3 regions of the Butyrivibrio sp. XBB1001 genome follow, and region 3 is predicted to be linked to each of the others. Evidence: riboswitches for the same ligand, from Rfam matches in the RefSeq annotation. Region 3 holds a riboswitch; each other region holds the start of a gene.

Region 1 (3,285 bases), on a different contig from region 3:
CTCCAATCAGACAGAGTGCGACTTTGATGAACTTGAAAGCATTTTATTATGGGTAAAAGGTGATAAGAATGAAGGAGATAACAGGAAAGTATAATACTGCAAAGGTTTTCACAGATAACTGCGAAGATGTTTGCGTTGAGCAAATAAGAGACCTGTTGGATCAGGAGCCATTTCGTGATTCGAAGGTAAGAATTATGCCTGACTGTCACGCAGGAAAGAGTTGTGTTATTGGCTTCACGGCAGATTTGGGAGACAAAATAATTCCTAATGTGGTAGGTGTTGATATTGGCTGCGGAATGCTGACAGTAGAACTTGGCAAGGAAGCCATTGATTTTGACAGGCTGGATAAGGTAATAAGGCAGTATGTTCCTTCCGGAAGAGAAGTAAATGAAGGACGTCTTATGAGATTTCCGAAGCTTCAGGAAATGAAGTGCTACCGTGAGCTTCAGGACACTAAGAAGATGGAAAGAGCTATTGGCTCACTTGGCGGAGGAAATCATTTCATCGAGATCGACAGGGATGATGATGGCAACCATTACCTTGTAATCCATACCGGAAGCAGAATGCTGGGAACAAGAGTCTGCGAGATTTATCAGAAGATGGCAGTAGGCCTCCACACTGGCAAGGAAGCACTTTGGGATGAAGAGGACAGGATCAAGAGGGAATATAAGGTAGCCGGAAGAAGATCAGAGATTCAGGAAGTGATCAAGGAACTTCATCGCAATTTCAGGCAGACTGCTCCGGATCTCCCACTAGATCTTTGTTTCCTGCATGGTAAGTACAGCCAGGATTATTTATATGATATGAAGATTTGTCAGGAATTTGCAGATGAGAACAGACATATGATTGCCAGAATGATCATTGATAACTATGGTTTCAAGCCTCTTGGCGAGTTTACAACTGTTCATAACTATATTGATCATGACAGCAACATTGTAAGAAAGGGCGCTGTATCAGCAAAGAAGGATGAAAGGCTCATTATCCCAATTAATATGAGGGATGGATCACTTATCTGTGTCGGAAAGGGTAATGATGACTGGAACCAGTCAGCTCCCCACGGTGCTGGAAGAAGATTCTCAAGGACAGAGGCTTTCAACAGATTCACAGTAGAAGAGTTCGAGAAGGCAATGAGCGATGCAGGAATCTACACTACCTGTGTTAACCATTCAACGCTGGATGAGAGTCCGTTCGCATATAAGGGCATGGGCGATATCGTAGATAATATCGAGCCTACAGCTGATATTGTTAAGGTGGTAAAGCCAGTTTATAACTTCAAGGCCAATAGTACCACAGTCAAGAAGACAACAAGGCAGATTGAAAAGGAAAACGAGAACGACAATTCTGGAGACGAATGATGCTCGTTAATGCGTCTACTGATTTATAGAAAAATGAATGCTTTAAACTATAAATAAATTATAAAAAATGATTATATTACTCTAAAGAAGCGGCTTTGCGGGCTGTGCTGCATTGACACATTTTGTCTATCTCAATAATATTATTTTATAGGAATTCTTGGCAAAGCAGCCGAAAGACTGTGACGCAAAACTATTAGGGCCTTTAACATGGTAGCCAGTTGTTAAAGAATTTTGCACCGTCAGGAATGGCGGTGCTTTTTTGTTTTGGGAGAGATAATTAACAACCAGAATAGCCAAATCACAAGCGTTACATTTTTTTGCTTTTGCAAATAATTAGAAATGAAAAGTATGGTGCCTTACATACATCGTACGGAAAGGTGAATATGGAAACATCAAAAAAAGATTTATATGGCATTTTTGAGGGATTACTTCAGAAATATGAAGAAAGCGAGACACAGGTTAATTCATGTCTAAAAATGTTACAATCCGAACACATTGGAAAGGTGGATTTTTCTGAGCAGAAACGCACCATAAAACAGCAAATGGCAACTGCACAAAACAAGTTTACTATTGCCACTATAGGTATGTTTAAGGCTGGAAAGTCAACAACATTAAATACTTTATTGAATTTACAAGGCGAAACGGGATTAAGTTGTGAGTTTGAACCAGATACTGCAAAAGCAATACGAATAATGAAAAAGTCCGAAAATCAAAATTTTGATGCGGAAATAGTTTACAGGGATGGTGCGGATTATAAAGATGAAGAAATGAGCTGGAGCGAAGCAAAACAATACACTAGTCAAGTCGCGTTAAATGATAACCCTAGTTTAAAGCGTAAGGCAGAGCAAATCTCAGAAGTTCGATACTATATTGATTCAGACATTCTGGATTCATGCGATTTTTTAGATTTGCCTGGACTGGGAGTGAATCCAAAACATGATCGGGTGACAATAGAGAAAAGTAATGAATGTGATGCTGTGTTTTGGATTGTATCAAATACCGAGGAGGTAAATAAGGACACTTTGTCACAGTTGCAGTTGATAAAGCATAAAATGATTCCAATTATTAATGTTTGGTACAACAGCGACACTAAGAAAATTGTTGGTGATTTTAGCTATGATGAAATGAAGGATATTCTTCTGAATAATTATAAAGCATATATTGGTGAGAATACTAGAATTATGAAGTACTGTGCCAAAGCTATAGAAATGGCTTTGGATAAAATTGTTGATGGAGCAGATAAGGAAGAAGCGTTCGAAGACAATGTTGATGATGCTTGGGGATATGATGCAATGCAAGAATGTCTTCATGATTTGGTTTATGGTGAAGGTGCTGATTTAGAGGAAGAAAAAAAGGAAAGACTAATTAGCAATGTGCTAGATGCATGTTCAGATATGGACCAAAAATTGGATGGTACGATTTCTGAAATAAAGAATGTAAATAATAAGTTAGATAATCAAGTACGCTCAAATGAGTTAATAAAAAAGAAAATATCAAAAGCATATCATTCAAATCAAATCGAACTGAAAGAGATAGCAAGTAATTCAGTGGACGAAATAATTCAAAGAATAAACGAAGCGTGCGAACTGTTTATTGATGCAAAAATGTCTAGCTTAAAGATAGGAGTAGCTCTTAAAGCTTTATCTCAAAAGGGGAAAAAACAGCTACAAGAAGATTATAGACGAGAGTATATTTCAAAATATCTGGAAATCGATAATTTTGAAAAAGGAGGAACATGGATTAATTCTGTTATGAACGAGTTTAAGGATGACCTGACCTCAATTTTTGAAAATGAGTATTCTAAAGCCGGGTTAGATATGGATGATCTGGAAGGAAATCTTGATAATAAAGTTCGATTAGATTTGAAGTTTTTTGATGCAATTGGAGAAAACATGAGTATTGCTTTTGAGCAAATCTGCAAAGAGTTTTT
Region 2 (3,285 bases), on a different contig from region 3:
ACCCTAAATACCACTTTGCCGATCAGCTGTTCCTTGGTCACGCATCCTACAACACTTGATCTTGAATCAATGGACACGCTTCTATGATCTCCCAAAACAAACCATCTGTTCTCGGGAACCTGATATGGAAATGTTATGTCAGTGGGCTCCAAGCTAAAATCTGATGCATAATCTTCAACTAGTTCAACTCCGTTAACTGAAACCTTACCATCTTCATCGATGTTCACCCAGTCTCCCGGGGAACCGATAACTCTTTTTACCAAAACTTTGTTGTTATAATAGAACGCCAGTAAATCTCCTACCTCAAACTCCTTGCTGTTCTGGGCTATGACTATCTGCCCCGTCTCAAGTGTAGGAGTCATACTGTCTCCTGTAACCTTCAAAACTGTAACAAAAAAGCTAGATACAAGAACCGCTAAAGCTGCCACAAAAACCACAACTATAAGTGTGTTGCGCAGAACCTTACGGTATTCTTTTTTGCTGTTTTCCCTTTTAAGTTCCTTCCTCAGTTCATCTATCGAAGGTTTAAGGTTTTGTGTATCACTCATCTTTTTTCTTTCTTGCAGAGGTACTCTTCCTGGTTTCCTTGATGTTATCTTCTGTAGTTTTTTTAGCAGTTGTTTTCCTTGATGTTGACTTTTCTACTGTCGCTTTCCTTGATGTCTTATCCTTTGTTGTCTTCTCCCTCGCTGCTTCTGTTATATCCACAGGAATTTCTTCCTGCCTGTCATTCTTGTTCTCGCTCTCAGAAGCTTCTTCCAAAACTTCCTCAACTGTCTTGCCTGCCTTCTCGGCAATTTTCTTAAGCTGAATCTCCTCTGCTCTCTTAACCTTGAGCCTTGAAGTTTCTATCTCCAGCATAAGTTCCTTGTATTCAGCCTCAGCACTCTTTTTCAAAGTGCTGACATAAAGATCTGCTGCTCTCTGAGCCGACTCCATGATGCCTCCAAGCTTGATGGAAGCCTCAGCAAGAGACTGCGAATTCTCCATCTTAAAGAGCTTGTCGTCCACCTGCTCCTGCATCTGAGCCTTTTCTCTCTCAAGCCTTGCCTTGAGTCCTGCTATATCCTTGTCAAATTTCTCCTGCATCTGAGCCTTCTGTTCATTGAACTTGGCTCTCATCTCCGCCTTTTCTTCATCGAAGTTCCTTAGCATCTGCGCTCTCTCTTCAGCGAAATCATGCTGGAGTATCATTTTTTCTTTTTCTAACTCTTCCTTGAGTTCTGCTTCGTGCTGCTTGGCAGCCTCCGCTTCCTCGGAAAAAGAGATCATCATCTCTAATAGTTCTGCTCTGCTCAGCTTCTTAAGATTCAGTTCTGCCATTTTCCCTGCCCTTCAAACGTAAAAAAGGTATCTATCGCAGACAAACTTCGCGTAGATACCTCAACAATAGTAATAAAAAGGCCTCGCAAAGCTTAAATTCCAGTCACAAAAAAATAATTCCTTGTACTAAGTCCGCATAACCAATGCAGACCGTTCATCCATGAACTACCATGTACTTTCATTTCTCCAAAAAAATAGACCGTCTGTGGGAATTACTTCTAACAGTTCGGCCATCATCTTAGTGTCAAAAATGACACCAGCAACTGGCTATCTGGCACTCAAAAAAGTGCTTAAGACCCTTTAGCTTTGCGTCACCATCTTCCGATGGTTTTGCCTTTATATTAAGTATGAATCTTAACTGTTTTAAGTTAATATTATCTAGTGTTTAGCTAAGATTATTTCTCGCCGTGTAAGCCTAATATATACCTTAGCGAAATGAAATACAACTACTTTTTCAAAGTTTTTTCACAGTTTCCAAATATAAAAGAGCTGAACACCAGTCCAGCTCTACGATTCAAAATTTCATAACATTGTAAAAATTTACACAGTTTCCATTTTTTATAAAAACTTTATACATTTTTTATACTATTTACCATTATCTTTTAAGGCCTTTGAGGACCTGTAAAAGCTCGTCAGATGTCGTTATTACGCGGCTATTTGCTTGAAATCCCCTTTGCGTTGTGATCATGTCTGTAAACTCTTTTGCAAGATCAACATTGCTGGCCTCTAACACTCCGCTGTTAATATATCCACCATCAGTCGTTACATCCATAACCTGTGCAGCTCCGGAATTAAGTGAGGCAGCATACAGATTATCGCCTACTTTTTCAAGACCCATAGCGTTGTTGAACTCGGCTACTGCAATCTGTCCTTTCTTAATCGTCTGGCCGTTAGAATATCTTCCATATATAGAACCATCGGTTCCGAATGAAATCTGAGTAAGTTCTCCCTCTGGATAACCTTTGTTTAATCCTTGGGTATCGCCCTTGTAAGCGTAAATAGTTGAATTGTGACCTGACATTGAGCTTGCAAAATTGGTGGTGTTTGAAAGGTCAAGATTAAAGCTGCCTATATTAGCACCCTCGCCGCTTACGTTTATCTGGACATTGTCTCCACTTGTCAGTCTTCCATTATGCTTATCATATTCAAGCTTTATAGGCTCAAACTGGTCAACCGTTACTTTTTTACCGTCCTCATCTATAACAGAATCCAAATTAAGATTGAATGTACTCGGATCTTCGTCCCCTGCTGTATCAATTGTAAATTTTAAAGTGTATGGTTTACCGTCATTTCCATAGATTTCAAAAGCAAGGCCTTTTCCTTCTTTTAATGAAGGATCATCGCTATCGATATTTCCCTTAAAATAAGCCTGAGTAGTTGGCGAACCCGCCATATAATCGATCATTCTGGCCGGATCAGTCGGATTTTTGCCAGGAACAGAAACTCTGTTTATGACATTTAGTTTGGTTACTGTCGCTCCATTAGTAACTCCACCTTCTCCCATTACGCCCATTACGTAATATCCGTTGCCTTGCGTAACAAGATCTCCGTTTGCATCTATGGCAAAAGAACCATCTCTACTATAGTTTCTGGTTGCATTGTCAGGAGTTACTATAAAAAATGAAGGTCCTGTGATCATAAGATCCAGTGCATTTCCTGTAGTCTGCATTGAGCCCTGGGCTGAAATATTTGTATATACTGAACTAACCTTAGATCCAAGGCCCACCTGAGTAGCACTTATGGCACCAGTATTCTGTCCTGCACCAGAACCACTTTTTATGGTCTGATAAAGAACATCCTGAAAACCTGTGGCCTGTGATTTATAGGCTGTTGTATTTACGTTTGAAATATTATTTCCGATGACATCCATCTCAAGTTGGTGTGTGTTAAGGCCTGAAACAGCGGACCAAAGTGATCTCATCATAGGACATGTACCTCCACATTTATAAAGGTTACCGACAT
Region 3 (3,285 bases):
TGCCCAGGAGCAGCAGAAATGTACATGGGATTTATGAAAAACGGCTTTAGTATTCTTGCTGTATTTGCCCTGTTGTGCGGGGCAATAACAACTATGAGGATTGACTTTTTGTTATTTGTTTTAATGCTCATATACTGCTTTGGATTCTTCCATGCCAGAAATGTAGCGGGCCTTGATGATGAGAGCTTTGCTGCATTTGAGGATAAGTACATCTGGGAAGAATTTGTAACTACAAACGCCTTTAAGATCAAGGCAGAAACAATGCGCAAGATTGGTGCCTATGCGTTGATTCTTGTTGGAATTGCCATGGCTTGGAGTTATATCTCAGACATCATCGTCCGCTATATACCAGAGAGCTATTGGGACGACATCTATCCTTTACTTGAGGATATCCCAAGTCTTGTTGTTGCGATAGTGCTGATTGCGGCAGGAATATTCCTTATCAGAGGTAAGAAAAAAGAACTTGTCGGGGAGGGCTGAAAATGGGAGAAACATTAGCTGTTAATGAAAAAGAAGTTTCAGATCAGAAACCAAAGTATACAAGAACCCACAGAGTTGGCTCAGTGACTACGGGGCTTTCGCTGATTGTCTTCGGAATCTTGTTTGTAGTCCACATGTTTACGGGAATCATGTCCTATGAAATGATCTTCAGACTCTGGCCCTTTATGATAATAGGCCTTGGCGTTGAACTACTTATCTCTAATTATCTTACGGATAAGATAGTCTATGACAAAGCCGCTATTTTCCTTATGATCATGACTAGCTTTTTTGCAATGTGCATGGCAGGCGCAGATCTCTTTTTCCAGTACTTTAAGGATGGAATAGTTTTCTGAGAAGTAGCTCAAAGGGGATACGGAAACCGGTTTTATAAAATTGGTTTCTACAACATTGCTAATTTCTTTTCTGCTTACCGAAAGAATATAGTAAATTGTAATAGAAAAATAAGTTTATAAAAATTTTATATTGCATTAATAAAATTTTTTCATTATAATCCTCGTTGTTAAAAAAATATTTTTGGCAAAACAGGCGAAAGCCTGCGGCGCAAAGCTATAGGGACTTTAACATGTCAGCCAGTTGCATTCTACTTAGTTAGGATTATCAAAAGCATGGGACGTGTCTCCTGTGCTTTTTTTTATGATATAGGAAATTTCTCCGAAATTCCTACATCATAAAAAACGCTCCGCTAAGGATGCGCATCGGCGCGAGATGAAAATGATGCTAAAGCATCCGCGCCTCGCGCGAGAATGTCGCAAGCGACATTCTTTCTTATTGTTTTATTGTTTATGTAGAGAGGTTTATTATGAAGAAAAAATCAAGAAACATGGTTCGCGGTATTATTCTTATCGCGTCAGCGCTTGCACTTTTAATGGCAGCGCTTGTAGGCTATATTGGCTACAGGCACATTCAGGAAGCATATTACACATCTTTATCAGAAGGATTGCACGCAGCAGCAGTACTACTTGATGATGAAGTGTCCCATCAGTTTGAGGGAGACTGGCATCTTTCTGAGGACGGAGAACTTATGAAGGGCGAAACAGCCGTTCACGACATCTATCAGGAACAGCTTGATGCTCTTAGCGCCAAGACAAATATGCATTTTACTATTTTTTACGGAGATACACGTTTTGTGACTTCTCTTAAAGATGCAGACACAGGGCTTAGAATGGAAGGCACAAAGGCATCAGATACCGTAGTAGCTGAAGTTATTGCAAAAGGAAATGAGTACCTTGCAACTAACTTTGAAATCGCAGGCCAGGACTGGTATGCATATTATCTTCCTTTAAAGAACACAGATGGAACAGTTGCGGGAATGATCTTTGCAGGCCGCGATACTACTATCGTTGTGGATAACTTAAGAGCTGCAGGAAGAGCAATCATTTTTACTTTCCTTGGATTCTTTTTCTTTAACTGGGGAGTTGCCCGAATTATCATTACAAGATCTACAAGGTCAATCCGTGATATCGTTGGCGGACTTCAGAGCCTTGAAGATGGCGAACTTTCTTTTTATATAAATGATCGTACATTTAACCGAAAAGATGAACTTGGCGTTATTGCTGCAAGTTCAGCCCAGGTTAGAGATAAGCTTCAGGATGTTATCAGTGCGACTAAAAAGCTCTCTGAGGATGTTACTAATTCAGGCGTAAGTCTTGCAAATTCAGCAGAGACTGCTTCTCAGGTGGCACAGCAGGTAACAAATGCAGTTGAGGATATCAGCCGTGGCGCAACTTCTCAGGCAGAAAGTGTGGAAAACTCAGTAAATAACACGAATGAAATGGGTGATAGCATCGAAGACATCACTGCTAAGGTTGAGGCTCTTTCAAATGCGGCAAGCCAGATGCTTACAGGCGCTCAGCGTACAGTGGATACACTTGGAAATCTTATGGACAAGAACGACACTGTCATGAATTCAATGAAGGACATCAACGACCAGATTCTTCTTACAAATAACTCTGTTAAGGATATTGCGGAAGCTTCCAATATCATTACTGACATCGCAGGACAGACACACCTTCTTTCCCTTAATGCCACAATTGAGGCAGCAAGAGCAGGTGAGTATGGAAAGGGCTTTTCAGTAGTAGCTTCTGAAATCGGCAACCTCTCCAAGCAGTCAAAGGAGGCTGCTGAGAAGATCAACCTTATTGTAGAGACCCTTGTAAAGGAATCACAGAAGAGTGTTGATACTATCGGTCAGCTTGGACAGGACATGAAGGAACAGAACGATCAGCTTACATCTACCAAGAACGATATGGACAATGTAGTAGATAACGTCAACAACGTTGAAAACTCAACAAAAGTAATAGCTGAAAAGATTCGTCTTCTCAACGACCTTAAGGCAAGCTTCTCAGACATCATGGCTGAGCTTGCTGCAATTTCTGAGCAGAATGCAGCTTCTTCCCAGGAGACAAATGCTTCTATGGAAGAGCTTAACGCTACCTTTGCTCTTATCAACGATGCAGCTGCAGACCTTCGTGATATGGCAGAGACACTTAATGAGAAGATGTCATACTTCACATTAGAGGATATGTCAGCTTGATGGGAATTGGCATTTTGCCAAATGGATTAATTGCGGAAATGAAAATTGATGTACATGCAAATGTGCAGATGATGCTAATATGCGTGTATATGGCTCTGAGGCATAGTGTATAGATAATATTCAGATTCAATATAGAAATACAAAAGACTCCTGGCGTGCGCCAGGAGTCTTTCTTATAACATATAATTGCTAATTTGCTAATTTGCGTCGAATATCTATATCGTATTGACAAAAAGAATACAAATGATATC

What was found. A riboswitch is a leader RNA that binds a small molecule or an ion and turns the genes downstream of it on or off. The one in region 3 is predicted to bind cyclic di-GMP.
Region 1: another riboswitch for cyclic di-GMP. It lies ahead of G631_RS0108780 (dynamin family protein); the one in region 3 lies ahead of G631_RS0116925 (methyl-accepting chemotaxis protein).
Region 2: another riboswitch for cyclic di-GMP. It lies ahead of G631_RS19870 (hypothetical protein); the one in region 3 lies ahead of G631_RS0116925 (methyl-accepting chemotaxis protein).

Annotation. Positions count from the first base shown of each region.
Region 1 is NZ_AUKA01000008.1:54,045-57,329, forward strand. It holds gene G631_RS0108770 (hypothetical protein) at 1-94, shown strand, start outside; gene G631_RS18665 (RtcB family protein) at 69-1,355, shown strand; cyclic di-GMP riboswitch class I at 1,505-1,581, shown strand; gene G631_RS0108780 (dynamin family protein) at 1,739-3,285, shown strand, end outside.
Region 2 is NZ_AUKA01000002.1:90,602-93,886, reverse strand. It holds gene lepB (signal peptidase I) at 1-548, opposite strand, end outside; gene G631_RS19870 (hypothetical protein) at 541-1,323, opposite strand; cyclic di-GMP riboswitch class I at 1,579-1,668, opposite strand; gene G631_RS17820 (flagellar hook protein FlgE) at 1,919-3,247, opposite strand.
Region 3 is NZ_KE384201.1:222,580-225,864, reverse strand. It holds gene G631_RS20510 (hypothetical protein) at 1-480, shown strand, start outside; gene G631_RS20505 (LiaF transmembrane domain-containing protein) at 483-833, shown strand; cyclic di-GMP riboswitch class I at 1,007-1,082, shown strand; gene G631_RS0116925 (methyl-accepting chemotaxis protein) at 1,301-3,034, shown strand.